One region of the Streptomyces sp. AM25 genome, then DNA from elsewhere that is predicted to be linked to it. Evidence: riboswitches for the same ligand, from Rfam matches in the RefSeq annotation. Region 1 holds a riboswitch; the other holds the start of a gene.

Region 1 (6,946 bases):
TCCTGCCGGAGTTCACGGAGCGGACGAGCGACGGCACGCGGACGCTCGACCCCTATTCCAAGCTGCTCTCCGAGCGGATCATCATGCTCGGCACGCCGATCGACGACACGGCGGCCAACGACGTCATCGCACAGCTCACGCACCTCGAACACGCGGCGCCCGAGCGCAGCATCTCCCTGTACGTCAACTCGCCCGGCGGCTCCTTCCCCGCCATGTGCGCCGTCTACGACACCATGCGCTTCATCGGCTGCGACATCGAGACCGTCTGCCTCGGCCAGGCCGGGGCCGCCGCGGCCGTGCTGTGCGCGGCCGGCACCCCGGGGCTGCGGCTGGCGCTGCCGCACGCGCGGTTCGTCGTCCACGAGCCCGGCCTCCCCGAGCCCGTCGAGGGACAGCCCTCCGATCTGACCCTGCATGCCGAGGAGTTGCAGCGCCACCGTGACATCATGGTGGCGATGCTGGCGCTGCACACCGGGCAGAGCGAGGAGCGGATCCGGCGGGACACCGACCGCACGACCGTCTTCGACGCCGCGGGCGCCGTCGGCTACGGCCTGGTCGACCACGTCGTCGAGAACCGCGACCGGCAGTCCGCGCGGGCCTGGGACAGGTGAGGCGGATGTGGCCGCCGGAGCTGCCGCCGCTGCCCGCGCTCACCCGGGCCGAGGGCGACGTCGTGGACCGTTATCTGGAAGTACTGGATCTCCTCGGCCGGATCAATCCATCGCGCACGCGCCACACGTACGGCGGGCTACGAGCCGCGCAGACGCTCGTGGTCGCGGCCACCGGACTGCGGGACGCCCTCGCCCTGATGTACGAGCGGGGCGAACGTGAGGTGCATTCGGGCACGCTGGCACAGGCGTTGCGGGTCCTGGACGGTGAACGTCGGGCACAGAAAGTGATGTTGCCGCCCGCGGGGGCGAGCGGATGAGCGAAAACCTTCAGGACCCCATTTCCCGCCGACGGCGTAGGGAACCGTAGACGGGCGGCGGTGATCATTCCGATCACCGCGCGCACGTCGCGCTCGCGGGCGCCACCGCACTGCAGGTGACGGACTCAGCACGGAATTTCCGCCATGGTCAAACCGCCCCGCGTCCACCGGAATTGCCCAGAGGTGACGAGGCTCACATAGCACGGTTTCCGCTCGGCGTGGCCGTCACCACTGCGCCAAGATCCCTCCGACGACAAGACCCCGCCACCACGGCGGGGCGGTCCGGGCGGACGCCGAACCCTGCCGCCGCCCGGGCGACCGGTCGACACGAGTGCACCGGCAGGGATGGAGGACCCGGGCACGACGGGACGGCGGGACCGTCCCTTGGGGTGAAGCCGCTCAGGCGGCCGGGCATTCTTCGCCTGCCCGAACCCGACAGGTCATCCTTCACAGGCGGCTGACGAAGGGTATGGCATGGGCGCGCACAAACGTCCTTCAAGGCTGTCGAGGGGCAAAACCGCATCGGCCCTGACCCTCGCTGCAGTCGGGGCCACGATGTTCCTGCCCGGCGGTGTCGACAAGGCCAACGCCTCGACCACCTCCGACCGGGCCCTGCAGATCGCGGAGTCCAAAGCCGGCGCCCCCTACCAGTGGGGCGCGACGGGACCGTACCGCTTCGACTGCTCGGGGCTGACCCTCTACTCCTTCAAACACGCCGGCAAACAGCTGCCGCGCACCGCCGAGGACCAGTACAACCGCACGGAGCACATTCCCGCTTCGGTCCGTGAACCCGGTGACCTGGTCTTCTTCCACCACGGCGGCTACGTCTACCACGTGGGCATCTACGTCGGGGGCGGCAGGATCCTGCATGCCCCGCACACCGGCTCGGTGGTCCGCCTCGAACACATCTGGACCAAGAACGTCTGGTACGGCCGGGTCGACGACTGACCGCACTCCGGGGGCGCGCACCGCGGGCGCGCCCCCGGACTCCGGATCACCCGGCTCAGGCGGCGGACGCGGTCCACGGCAGGCGGATCCACACGGTCTTTCCCCCGTCGGAGGTGGGGGTGACGGCGAACCGGCCGCCGCGCTCGGCGGTGAGGGCGCGGACGATGGCCATGCCCCGGCCGTTGTCCTGCTGAACGGCGGCGGGCAGCCGCCGCGGGTGGCGCGGGTGGCTGTCCGTGACGCCGATGCTCAGCTCCTCCTCCCGCTCCAGCCGGACGTCCACGGTGAAGGTGGGCGACTGGCCCCGGGTGTGCTGCACGGCGTTGGTGACGAGTTCGGAGACGATCAGCCGCACCGCGTAGGCGGCGTCGGAGCCGTCCGGGAGCCCCCATTCCGCGAGCACGTCCGCGACATAGTGGCGGGCCGTGGAGACCGAGGCGGGGGCGCTCGGCAGAGTGACGGTTGCTTCCTGGTGGTCTGCCATGGCGCTGTCCCTTTCCCGCCGGGACGGGCTCCGACCGCATTGTGCAGGAAGTCGGGAACGGAACCGGCGGCTCTCCGTGACAGCCTGCCACTGATAACCGTCGGGATGGGAGCGATCCACCGGGATATGCATATATCTGTCGCTCGAAGCGGTGAACTCTGCTACGAGAGACCGGATTTGGAACCACACTGGTCCCGTGACTCCGGCATGTGAAGGAAGAGCGCAGTGACCGTGGCGTGAAGGTCTCACCACGGCCGGGCGCGGGGAGGGATGGCTGAATTGCGATACGGACCCGCGGTGCGCCGCCGCAAGCTCGGTGCCGAGCTGCGACGCCAGCGCGAACTGACGGGGATGACCAGCCGGGAGGCCGCGGGAGCGGTCGGCTGGCACCAGTCGAAGGTGAGCCGGATCGAGACGGGCAGCAGTGGCGTGAAGCCGTCGGACGTGGCCCGGCTGCTGGATGCGTACCGCGTCTCGGACCCCGAGCTGCGGGCGCTGCTGGGGGCGCTGTGCGGTGCGGGGTCGGCGGATGCGGCAGGGGCCCGGCGCGGCTGGTGGTACGCCTACCGCGACCGGCTGCCGGCCGCCTATCTCGACTTCATCAGCCTGGAGTCGGAGGCGTCGGGGGCGCGCACCCTGGAGACGACGGTGGTGCCGGGGCTGTTGCAGACCGCTGCCTACGCACGGGCCGTGACCCGGGCGGCGCTCGGCGATCCCCCGGAGCAGCGGGTGGCGGAGCTGGTACAGGTGCGGCTGGCGCGGCAGTCGGTGCTGCGCGGGGAGAAGCCGCTGGAGTTGTGCGCGGTGCTCGACGAGGCGGTGCTGCGGCACGAGGTGGGCGGACCGGAGGTCATGGCGGAGCAGTTGCGGCAGTTGCTGCGCACGGGTTCGCTTCCGCATGTGCGGCTGCATGTGCTGCCGTTCTCCCGGGCCAACCATATCGGCATCACCGGGCCTTTCGTTATCTTCTCATTCCCGCGCATTGCCGATCTGGACGTGGTTGTTCTGGACCACTTGACGAGTAGCCTCTATCTGGAGCGGAAAGAAGACCTCCGGGCGTACGGCTCCGCCTTCACCACACTCCGGGCGCACGCCCTCTCGCACGAGAACTCGTTGGATTTCATCGCCGGGATCGCCGGGATCGGCGTCGGTGGTGGGTAAGGAGTTCATCATGTGCCCCTCGGACCCTTCGGACTGGCACCGCAGCAGCTACAGCACCGGAATGAACAACTGCGTCGAAACGGCCACGGTCGGCCCGGGTCTCCTCGCCGTGCGCGATGCGCAGCGGACGACGGCCCCGGCCCTGCTGTTCACCCCCGCCGCCTGGACCTCCTTCGTCCGGGGCACGAACGGCGGGGGCCTCCTCGAACTCTGACCACTGCCAAGGGGGTTCAGACCACTGGAGCGGTCCCCACGACCGTTCCGGCCGCCCGGGCGACCTCCGCCTCCGACAGGTCCGCCCGGGCGGTCAGCCGCAGCCGCGAGACGCCGTCGGGCACGGACGGCGGCCGGAAGCACCCGACCACGAGCCCGGCCTCCCGGCAGTCCGCCGCCCATTGCACGGCCGCCTCCGGCGACGGGGTCTGCACCGAGACCACCGCCGCGTCCGGCCGCACCGCCCTGAGCCCGGCCTCCGTCACCCTGCTGTGGAGCTCCCGGGCCACGGCCCGTACCCGGTGCGCGCGTTCCGGCTCCCGGCGCAGCACCCCGAGGGCGGCCAGCGCGGCGCCGGCCGCCGCGGGGGCGAGGCCGGTGTCGAAGATGAAGGTGCGCGCGGTGCTGACGAGGTGGGCGATGACCCGGGCCGGGCCGAGCACGGCACCGCCCTGGCTGCCCAGCGACTTCGACAGGGTGACCGTGGTGACGACGTCCGGCGCGCCCGCGAGCCCCGCCGCGTGCACCGCGCCCCGGCCGCCCTCGCCCAGGACGCCGAACCCGTGCGCGTCGTCGACGAGCAGGGCGGCGCCGGCCTCCCGGCACGCCCCGGCGAGGGCGGGCAGCGGGGCCGCGTCCCCGTCCACCGAGAAGACGGAGTCCGTGACGGCGAGGGCCCGGCCGTCGTGCGCGGCGAGGGTCTTGCGGACCGCCTCGGGGTCCGCGTGCGGGACGACCGCCTTCTCCGCGCGCGCCAGCCGGCAGCCGTCGATGAGCGAGGCGTGGTTGCCCTCGTCCGAGACCAGCAGCGTGCCGCTGCCGACCGGCCCGGACAGCGCGGTGACGGCGGCCAGGTTCGCGGCGTAGCCCGAGGAGAAGACCAGCGCCGCCTCGAAGCCGCAGAACTCCGCCAGTTCCTCCTCCAGCCGCGCGTGCAGCCCGGTGCTGCCGGTCACCAGCCGGGAGCCGGTGGCCCCCGCGCCCCACACCCGGGCCGCCTCCGCCGCCGCCCCGGTGACCTCGGGGTGCCGGGACAGGCCCAGGTAGTCGTTGCCCGCGAGGTCGGTGAGGGACGCACCCGGCTGCCGGGGCCGCAGGGTCCGCACCAGCCCCGCGGCCCGCAGCCGCTCGTGCTGGGCGTCGATCCAGTGGAACGGGTCCCGGTCTGCTCGCTGCATGTGCGTCCTCGGTGCCGAAGTGGGTTTGCACCGCAAGGTAGCCGCCGGGGGGCCTGTCGCGGGATGTGGTGATACACACACGTGAATCCGCCCGTCTTGTGCGATCTCTCCTTGGCCGGAACGGGTGGCGTGAGCAAGGATCTTCGCCATGGACCTGCTGAACACGCTGGTGGAGAAGGGGTTGCGGCGCGAGCTGCCGACCCGCGAAGAGGCCCTCGCCGTGCTGGCGACCTCCGACGACGAACTGCTCGATGTGGTGGCGGCGGCGGGCAGGGTGCGCCGCAAGTGGTTCGGGCGGCGGGTGAAGCTCAACTACCTCGTCAACCTCAAGTCCGGGCTCTGCCCCGAGGACTGCTCGTACTGCTCCCAGCGGCTCGGCTCCGAGACCGGGATCCTCAAGTACACCTGGCTGAAGCCCGAGGACGCCTCGAAGGCGGCGGCCGCGGGGGTGGCCGGCGGCGCCAAGCGGGTGTGCCTGGTCGCCAGCGGCCGCGGGCCGACGGACCGGGACATCGACCGGGTCTCGAAGACCATCGAGGCGATCAAGGAGCAGAACGAGGGCGTCGAGGTGTGCGCCTGCCTCGGCCTGCTCTCCGAGGGCCAGGCGGAGCGGCTGCGCGACGCGGGCGTGTACGCCTACAGCAACAACCTCAACACCTCCGAGGCCACGTACGCCGAGATCACCACCACGCACACCTACGCCGACCGCGTGGACACCGTGCGCAAGACGCAGGAGGCGGGCATGTCCGCCTGCTCCGGGCTGATCTCCGGCATGGGCGAGACCGACGAGGACCTCGTCGACGTGGTCTTCTCGCTGCGCGAGCTGAACGTCGACTCCGTGCCGGTCAACTTCCTCATCCCCTTCGAGGGGACGCCGCTGGCCAAGGAGTGGAACCTCACCCCGCAGCGCGCGCTGCGCATCCTGGCGATGGTGCGGTTCGTCCACCCGGACGCCGAGGTGCGCCTGGCGGGCGGCCGGGAGATCCACCTGCGCTCGCTGCAGCCGCTGGCCCTGCACCTGGCCAACTCGATCTTCCTCGGCGACTACCTGACCAGCGAGGGCCAGGAGGGCAGGGCCGACCTGGCGATGATCGCGGACGCGGGCTTCGAGGTGGAGGACATGGACACCACCACGCTGCCCGCCCACCGCTCCGACGCCGCGGGCTGCGGCGGCGGGAGCTGCGGCCCGTGCGGCGACGGCGGCACGGATCCGGCGGCGCAGGCCGAGCCCGACGAGGCCCGCACCGACCTGGTCGCCGTGCGCCGCCGGGGCGCGGGAACGGACCTGCCGCCCAATGCCTGAGCCCCTCGCTCCCGAGCAGCTGCTCGCCCTCGACCGGCAGCACGTCTGGCACCCCTACGGCCCGATGCCGGGCCGCCAGGAGCCGCTGATCGTGGAGTCGGCGTCCGGCGTGCGGCTGCGGCTGGCGCAGCCGGTGCACGGTGCGGACGAGCTGGTGGACGGGATGTCGTCGTGGTGGGCCGCCGTGCACGGCTACAACCACCCGGCGCTCAACGAGGCCGTCCAGGCACAGTTGGGGCGGATGAGTCATGTGATGTTCGGCGGGCTCACCCACGAGCCCGCCGTGCGGCTGGCCGCCCGGCTGGTGGAGATCGCGCCGGAAGGGCTCGAGCACGTCTTCCTCTCCGACTCCGGCTCGGTGGCGGTCGAGGTCGCCGTCAAGATGTGCCTGCAGTACTGGCGTTCCGTCGGGCGGCCCGCCAAGCGCCGCCTGATGACCTGGCGCGGCGGGTACCACGGGGACACCTGGCAGCCGATGGCCGTGTGCGACCCGGACGGCGGGATGCACGAGCTGTGGTCGGGGGCGCTGCCGCGGCAGGTGTTCGCGGACGCGCCGCCGGCCGGCTTCGACGCCGGGGCCGACCCGGCGTACGCGGCACACCTGCGCGAGCTGATGGAGCGTCACGCCCATGAGCTGGCCGCGGTGATCGTGGAGCCCGTGGTGCAGGGCGCCGGCGGGATGCGCTTCCACTCCCCCGCCTATCTGCGGGTGCTGCGCGAACTGTGCGACG
Region 2 (6,946 bases), on a different contig from region 1:
ACCACCAGGAGCTGAACGAGGCCGCGGTCAGTGCCGTCGCGGTCAGATAGACCGCGAGCGTCACCATGAAGAGTTTCTTCCGCCCGAATTTATCGGTCAGACGTCCGAAGAAGAGCGCCCCCGAACACGCCCCCGCCACATAGAGCGCGGCCGCCATGCCGGTGACCCCGCCGGAGCTGATCGGCAGGCCGCTGCCCTTTTCGGAGAGCCGGCCGGCGATGTTCCCGACGACCGTCACTTCCAGGCCGTCCAGGATCCAGACCGTTCCGAGTCCGATGACAACCGTCCAGTGCCAGCGCGACCAGGGCAGTCGGTCGAGTCGCGCGGGCACGGACGTGGAGATGGTCCTCGCGGTCGTCACACCATCTGAGTGCCCTATTTGAAGCAGAACATTCTCGGGCAAATGTGCGCACGAGTGGACGTACGAATGTGCGAACCGATCAGGGCACGGCCACGGCCGACGGCTACGGCCGGAGGCCCTTGTTCCGCAGCCACGGCAGCGGATCCACCGGCCCGCCGCCGTCCGGCCGCACCTCCAGATGCAGGTGCGGACCCGTGACGTTCCCGGTCGCCCCGACCCGTCCGATGACGTCGCCCGCCGCCACCTTGCCGGACGTGACCACCATCGACGACAGGTGACAGAACCACAGCTCCGTGCCGTCGTCCAGGGTCAGGACGATGCGGTAGCCGTACGCGCCCGACCAGCCCGCCGAGGTGATCGTGCCGCCGGCGACCGCCTTGACGGGCGTGCCCGTCGGGGCGGCGAAATCCTCGCCGGTGTGGTTCGCGGACCACATGTTCCCCGACTGCCCGAAACCCGCGGTGAGGGTGTACGAGCCGACGGGGAGCACGTACGAGCCGTGCTCGCTGGGCGAGGGGGCCGAAGGCTTCTGCGGTGTTTCGGAGGCGGATCCGTCCCCGGTCTTGTCCCCGGTCTTGTCCCCGCTCTTGTCCCCGGCCCCGTCCTCAGTCTTGTTCTCGGCCTTGTCCTCGGCCTTGTCCTCGGCTTGCGGAGTCTCCTGCTCTTTCTCCGCTTCGGCCTTCGCCTCCGCCGTCCGTTCCGCAGCGGCCTTGCGGTGTGCGTCCTCCGCGGCCTTCGTCTCGCTCTGGCGGGCGGCCTCCTCGGCGGAATCCTGCTGGTTCTCGGCCTGCTGGAGGATACGGGCGCGCAACGCCTCCCCGGCGTCCGCGGCGTTCTGCGCCAATGCGGAAGCGGATTCGGTCTTCGGGGCGGCGGTGGCCGGGGATTCCTCTTCGACCACTCCGAGCAGTTTTCCGGCCATCTCCGGCAGTTCCTTCAGATCCGGTACGTCCGGCACGGATATCGGCGCCGCCGGACGGTCCTGGGCACTCGCCATACCGCCCGCGCCGACCGCGGCGATGACACCCACGCCGAGAACGGCGCCGCTGCGGGCCATCGAGCCGCCGCGCTGTTTGGCGACCCGGTGCCGGCCGCGCACGGCCGATCCGGGCACCTCGCCGGGGTTCCATTCCTCGTCGGCGGGGAGGGGCTGCGCACGCTCGTACGAAACGTACGGCTCATGCTGTTCGTGCGAACTTCCGTCCGGGAACAGGCCGTTGGACGCCACCGGGGCGCACTCCTTTCCTTCCTGCTCGCCTACCGGGTTAGCTGACGGGTTCGGAGGAGGAAGGTCCCCTACGGGCCGGCTGCTGCCGGTCCGATTCACCCCAAGGGTTGTGGTTCCCCGGTTCCCTGAAGTTGCTGGTCGCGCAGGTGTAGCCAGACGTGCGGGATTCGGCGAAGGCGCACGGTGCCGCCTCTTGCGGCGGTTTGACGACCGCGCTGCGTTATCGAACGTTAATAGACGCGGCAGCCGATTTCCAAGCCGAAAGCGTGAATTCACGGGGCTCTTGGGCAGGTTTTGCCATGTGGTGGGCGTGCCGCTCAGATCAAGATCGATTACGCACGGTGCGGATGTCCGCGGCGGATCGCCAGCAGGGCCATGTCGTCCGCAGTCTCGCCGCCCGTGTGGCACGCAACGTCCTCGGTCAGGGCCTCCAGGAGGGCGTCCGGGCTGCGGAACTGGCGGCCGCTCAGGCGCCGCTCGGCGTCGTAGAAGGTGCCGTCCGCGTCGCGCGCCTCCGTCACGCCGTCCGTGAAGAGCAGGAGCGTCGTCCCCGGCAGGAACTCCCACTCCTGGACGTGGTCCGGCCACGCGCCGACGTCCCCCAGGCCGAGGGGCAGCGCCGCCGGGCCGCGGTGCGCCTCGGTGACGCGGCCCGCGGAGTGGAGCAGCAGCGGGGGCGGGTGGCCGCGGTTGACCAGGCGGAGGGACGAGGCGCCGGGCGGCACTTCGGCCAGGACGGCGGTCGTGAAGCCCTCGCTCTGATCGAGGTTGGCGCGCCGTGCGCCCTCCCTCTGCAACGCGTGCTCCAGACGCGCCGCGAGCCCCTCGAGCGTGCGCTCCTGCTCGGCCGCCTCGCGGAACGCGCCGACGAGGACGGCCACGGCCTCCACCGCACCGAGGCCCTTGCCGCGGACATCGCCGACGATCACGCGGACGCCGTGCGGGGTGTCCTGCACCGCGTAGAGGTCGCCGCCGATCCGGGCGTCGGCCTGCGCGGCCACGTAGCGCGCGGCGACCCGCAGGCCGCCGATGCGGGCCGGGGGCGCGGGGAGGACGGCGCGCTGGGCCGCCTCCGCGATGCCGCGCGCGGACGCGAGGCGGCGGTCGCTGCGGCGGACGACGTAGTTGATGCCGAGGGCGAGGGCACAGACCGTCACGACGGTGAAGACCTCGGTGATCCGCTCGCCGACGCCGATGGTGGTGCGGACCACGGCCAGGCCGAGGGTGGCGGCGATCGCCACGGCCGCCGTGACGAGCGTGAGGCGGCGGGAGAGGAGGGCGGCCGCGACGAGCGGGGCCGCGGCGAAGAAGGGGGCGGAGGTGTAGTTGGGGGGCGTGAGGTAGTCGAAGACGAGGCCGCCCACGATGAGGATGGCGGGTGAGACTGCCGCCAGGCGGCTGGTTCCGCCGCGTGAGGCGGTTGCCGGGGGTGCCGGTGGCGTGCCTCGGGTCACCTGCCCCAGCCTTGTGCCGGGCACGGGGGTTGGCGAGCGGGGGTGCGCCGAGTGGGGGCCGGGTCCGCTGCGCGGGGCCGCTGTGAACGGGCCGAGGCCGGTTCGGCCGGGCTGCGCCGCGGTGGCTGCTCGCCGGTGCGGTGGGTGAGGGGCCGGTGCCGGCCCCTCACCCCGAACCTCAGGCCGTCGGCCGCCGGCGGCTCTGGCCGCTGCCACCGTTGTTGTTGCGGCGGGGGCGGCGGCGGGGCCGCGACGTGGTCGCGGGCGTCGACTTCTGCGCCGGCGTCGGCGCCGGGGGTGCGATCACCACCGGGACGCCGCTCGGCTCCCGTGCGCCCGTGATGCGGGCCAGCTCCGGGGCCTCGGCGTGGACCCGGGCCACGTTCGGCGTGATCTTCGCCGTCGACATCATCCGCGTCATCTCGCGCCGCTGCTCCGGCAGCACGAGCGTCACCACCGTCCCCGACTCGCCCGCGCGGGCGGTCCGGCCGCCGCGGTGGAGGTAGTCCTTGTGGTCGACCGGCGGATCGATGTTGACGACGAGGTCCAGGCCGTCGATGTGGATGCCGCGCGCCGCGACGTTCGTCGCGATCAGGGCCGTCACCTGCTCCGTACGGAACTGCTCCAGCACCCGGTTCCGCTGCGGCTGGCTCTTGCCGCCGTGCAGGGCCGCGGCCCGGACGCCCTGCGACAGCAGTCGCTTGACCAGGCGGTCCGCGCCGCGCTTGGTGTCCACGAACATGATCACGCGGCCCTCGCGCGCCGCGATCCGGGTAACCGTGTCCCGCTTGCCGTCCACGTCCGCGACGTGCAGCAGGTGGTGGTCCATCGTGACGACCGCGCCCACGGACGCGTCCACGGAGTGCGTCACCGGGTCCGTCAGGAAGCGGCGCACGAGGCGGTCGACGTTGCGGTCGAGGGTCGCGGAGAACAGCATCCGCTGCCCGTTCTGGTCGACCTGGTCCAGCAGCCGCGTGACCTGCGGCAGGAAGCCCATGTCGGCCATCTGGTCGGCCTCGTCCAGGACCGTGATGGTCACGTCGCCGAGCACGCAGTCGCCGCGCTGGATGAGGTCCGCGAGCCGGCCCGGCGTCGCGACCAGCACCTCTGCGCCGCGCGCGAGGGCCTGGGCCTGGCGCCCGATGGACAGACCGCCGACGACCGTGGTCATCCGCAGGTTGACGGCGGTCGCGTACGGGGCGAGCGAGTCGGTGACCTGCTGCGCGAGCTCGCGGGTGGGGACGAGGACGAGCGCCAGCGGCCGCCCGGGCCGGGCGCGCCGGCCGGAGACCGCGGTACGGGCGAGCAGCGCCAGGCCGAAGGCGAGGGTCTTGCCGGAGCCGGTGCGGCCACGGCCGAGGACGTCACGGCCGCTCAGCGAGTTGGGGAGAGTCGCCGCCTGGATGGGGAACGGCTCGGTGACGCCCTGTCGGCCGAGCGTCTTGAGCAGCGCTTCCGGCATGTCCAGCGCGGCGAAGGAGTCGACCGGCGGCAGTGCGGGCGTCGTGCTCACCGGGGTCTCGAACTCGCCCTGGGGCGGCGCGGCCGGTCGGCGGCGCGCCGGGCGGTCACTGCCGGAGCCACCGGAGCGGGAGGCGGGGCGGGCGGTGCGCGGCGGACGGGACGGACGGGCAGAGCGAGTCATTCGGGAACCTTCCCTGAAAGCCTGAAGGTGGAGGCGCCAAAAGGGCCCGCACCCAGTGGTGCGGGCCCTTCCGCGTCAAACGTGACGCAGCGGAACGTCAGATGGTGACGATGTTCTCCGCCTGCAGGCCCTTCTGGCCCTGCGCGACGTCGAAGGACACCTTCTGGCCCTCGAGCAGCTCACGGAAGCCGGAGGAGGCGATGTTCGAGTAGTGGGCGAAGACGTCGGGGCCGCCGCCGTCCTGCTCGATGAAGCCGAAGCCCTTTTCCGAGTTGAACCACTTCACGGTGCCAGTAGCCATGTCTATCTCCTTTGAGGGGTGGGCCCCAGACCGGAACAGACCGGCTAAAAACAAAAATGCGCCATCGGCTACAGAACCGAGGCGCACACGAGTTCATGGGTACCACAATTGCAACTAGAACGATCGTAACACAGCAGCGCGGGGCGGCGAAACCCCTGCCCCACGCTGCCGTCCCGGCTCCCCCTATAACTCGACGCCCTGCGCACGGGCGTGCCGGTCCGCGGCCACCTCGGCATCGGCCTCGTCGAGATACACCTCACAGACCAGCCGCCCGTCGGCGGTCATGTTGTGCTCCAGCTCCCACAGGCTGACCTCGCCCCCGCCCTCCAGCAGGAACGCGTGCTCGTAGAAGCGGCACCAGGGGGCGTCGCGCCCCGCGCCGCGCCGCCGCGGCTTGGTGATCAGCGCGATGTGATGGCCGAGCGCCCCCTGGAGCAGCTCGCGCACCACCTCGCCGGGGCCGTCCGCGTTCTCCGCGCGGCGCAACAGACGGCGGGCGTGGTCGGGCGAGGCCTCGGAGACGTACTCCTTGCGCGGCCGCGTCGGGCCCATCGCCAGCAGGAGCTCCTCCGCCAGCCAGGCCGGCAGCTCCTCGTCCTCGCTGCCCGGGCCGATGCCGCCGCCGATGCGCTCGTGCACCCGGCACTCGGCGCGGTCCAGCGCGTCCTCGCGCGCGTACAGCTCGTAGAGGAAGTGCTCCTGCGGGCCGGTGTCGTGCTCCAGCTCGTACAGCAGCAGGCTGCTGCCGTCCGCGAGCAGGAAGATGTGGCGGTAGGTGTTGCAACGCAGCGGGCGGCGCTCGTCGTTGCGCTGGCGGTAGGAGCGCAGTTCCGCCTGGTGCATCAGGGCGGTGCGCAGCCGCTCCAGCACCGGCTCGCCGATCTCGAAGCCGTTCTGGGCCCGCCGCAGCAGCTCCGCGACCTGCTGGGCGGGCGTCCGCTCGCCCGCCTCCGCACCGACGGGGCGCACGGCCTCGTCCCGGTGCTCCCCCTCGCCCCCGCCCGCTCGTGTCGTCGCCATGCCTCTCGACCTCCCGGCCTTCGTCCGGCCCGCCTCACCCCACCCCGCGCACTTACCGTAGCGGCGCGAACACGGTCAGGGGGCCGGGTTTTCCGCAACTGCCGCCGCGGCGGCGGCCGGACGGGCCCCGCCGGGCCGTTCAACTGCCCTGTGCCGTCTGCCGATCCGTGGCCCCCTCCCACGGCCGCTGGTACAACCGGCGCATGACGACGACCACGAACAGCGGTGACCCGGCCGGTGCCGAGGGCTTCGGCTTCGGCGGCCTGCACCATGTCCAGATCTCGATACCGCCGGGCGCGGAGGCGCTGTGCCGGGCGTTCTGGGGCGACATGCTGGGGATGACCGAGCTGCAGAAGCCCGAGGTGCTGGCGGCCCGGGGCGGCTGCTGGTTCCGGGGCGGCGGGGTGGAGGTGCACCTGGGCGTGGAACAGGACTTCCATCCGGCGCAGAAGGCCCACCCCGGCATCCTCGTCCACGCGCTGCACCGGCTGGCCGAGCGGCTGGAGGCGGGCGGGCACGAGGTGACGTGGGACGAGAACTTCCCCGGCTACGACCGCTTCCACACCTTCGACAAGCTGGGCAACAGGCTGGAGTTCATGGAGCGGCGCCCCGCCGCCTGAGCGGCCGGACGCCGGTACGGACAATCGGCGACAGGGGCTTCAGGCGTGCAGCCGTTCGACGGGCTTGTGCGTGTGAGCCTCGATGTCCATCGCAGCGCTGTGCAGCAGCTGATGGCAGAGAGCGGACAGCGCGCGGGCGGAGGCCAGCTCGTCGCCGATGGCGGGGACGTTCTCGTCGGTCGGGTTGCAGCGGGCTGTCCCCTCACCGACCAACGGCTCGGAGCCACGGCCCTCGAGCCGGGCCTCGGCGTTCACCATGCTGTCGTGCTCATGGATGCTGATCCGGATGTTCCAGGTCTTCGTGCCGGTCATGGGAG

The links. A riboswitch is a leader RNA that binds a small molecule or an ion and turns the genes downstream of it on or off. The one in region 1 is predicted to bind cyclic di-AMP.
Region 2: linked by a shared signal. The riboswitch ahead of ACLHRZ_RS16240 (M23 family metallopeptidase) and the one ahead of ACLHRZ_RS39635 (C40 family peptidase) in region 1 are both predicted to bind cyclic di-AMP.

The regions. Positions count from the first base shown of each region.
Region 1 is NZ_JBKIWN010000137.1:311-7,256, forward strand. It holds gene ACLHRZ_RS39625 (ATP-dependent Clp protease proteolytic subunit) at 1-611, shown strand, start outside; gene ACLHRZ_RS39630 (hypothetical protein) at 617-928, shown strand; cyclic di-AMP (ydaO/yuaA leader) riboswitch at 1,210-1,399, shown strand; gene ACLHRZ_RS39635 (C40 family peptidase) at 1,403-1,876, shown strand; gene ACLHRZ_RS39640 (ATP-binding protein) at 1,932-2,360, opposite strand; gene ACLHRZ_RS39645 (helix-turn-helix domain-containing protein) at 2,640-3,521, shown strand; gene ACLHRZ_RS39650 (DUF397 domain-containing protein) at 3,532-3,735, shown strand; gene ACLHRZ_RS39655 (8-amino-7-oxononanoate synthase) at 3,752-4,912, opposite strand; gene bioB (biotin synthase BioB) at 5,061-6,215, shown strand; gene ACLHRZ_RS39665 (adenosylmethionine--8-amino-7-oxononanoate transaminase) at 6,208-6,946, shown strand, end outside.
Region 2 is NZ_JBKIWN010000010.1:240,377-247,322, reverse strand. It holds gene ACLHRZ_RS16245 (MFS transporter) at 1-361, opposite strand, end outside; gene ACLHRZ_RS16240 (M23 family metallopeptidase) at 465-1,589, opposite strand; cyclic di-AMP (ydaO/yuaA leader) riboswitch at 1,602-1,771, opposite strand; gene ACLHRZ_RS16235 (PP2C family protein-serine/threonine phosphatase) at 1,922-2,953, opposite strand; gene ACLHRZ_RS16230 (DEAD/DEAH box helicase) at 3,222-4,688, opposite strand; gene ACLHRZ_RS16225 (cold-shock protein) at 4,786-4,989, opposite strand; gene ACLHRZ_RS16220 (DUF6227 family protein) at 5,173-6,009, opposite strand; gene ACLHRZ_RS16215 (VOC family protein) at 6,213-6,629, shown strand; gene ACLHRZ_RS16210 (DUF1876 domain-containing protein) at 6,669-6,941, opposite strand.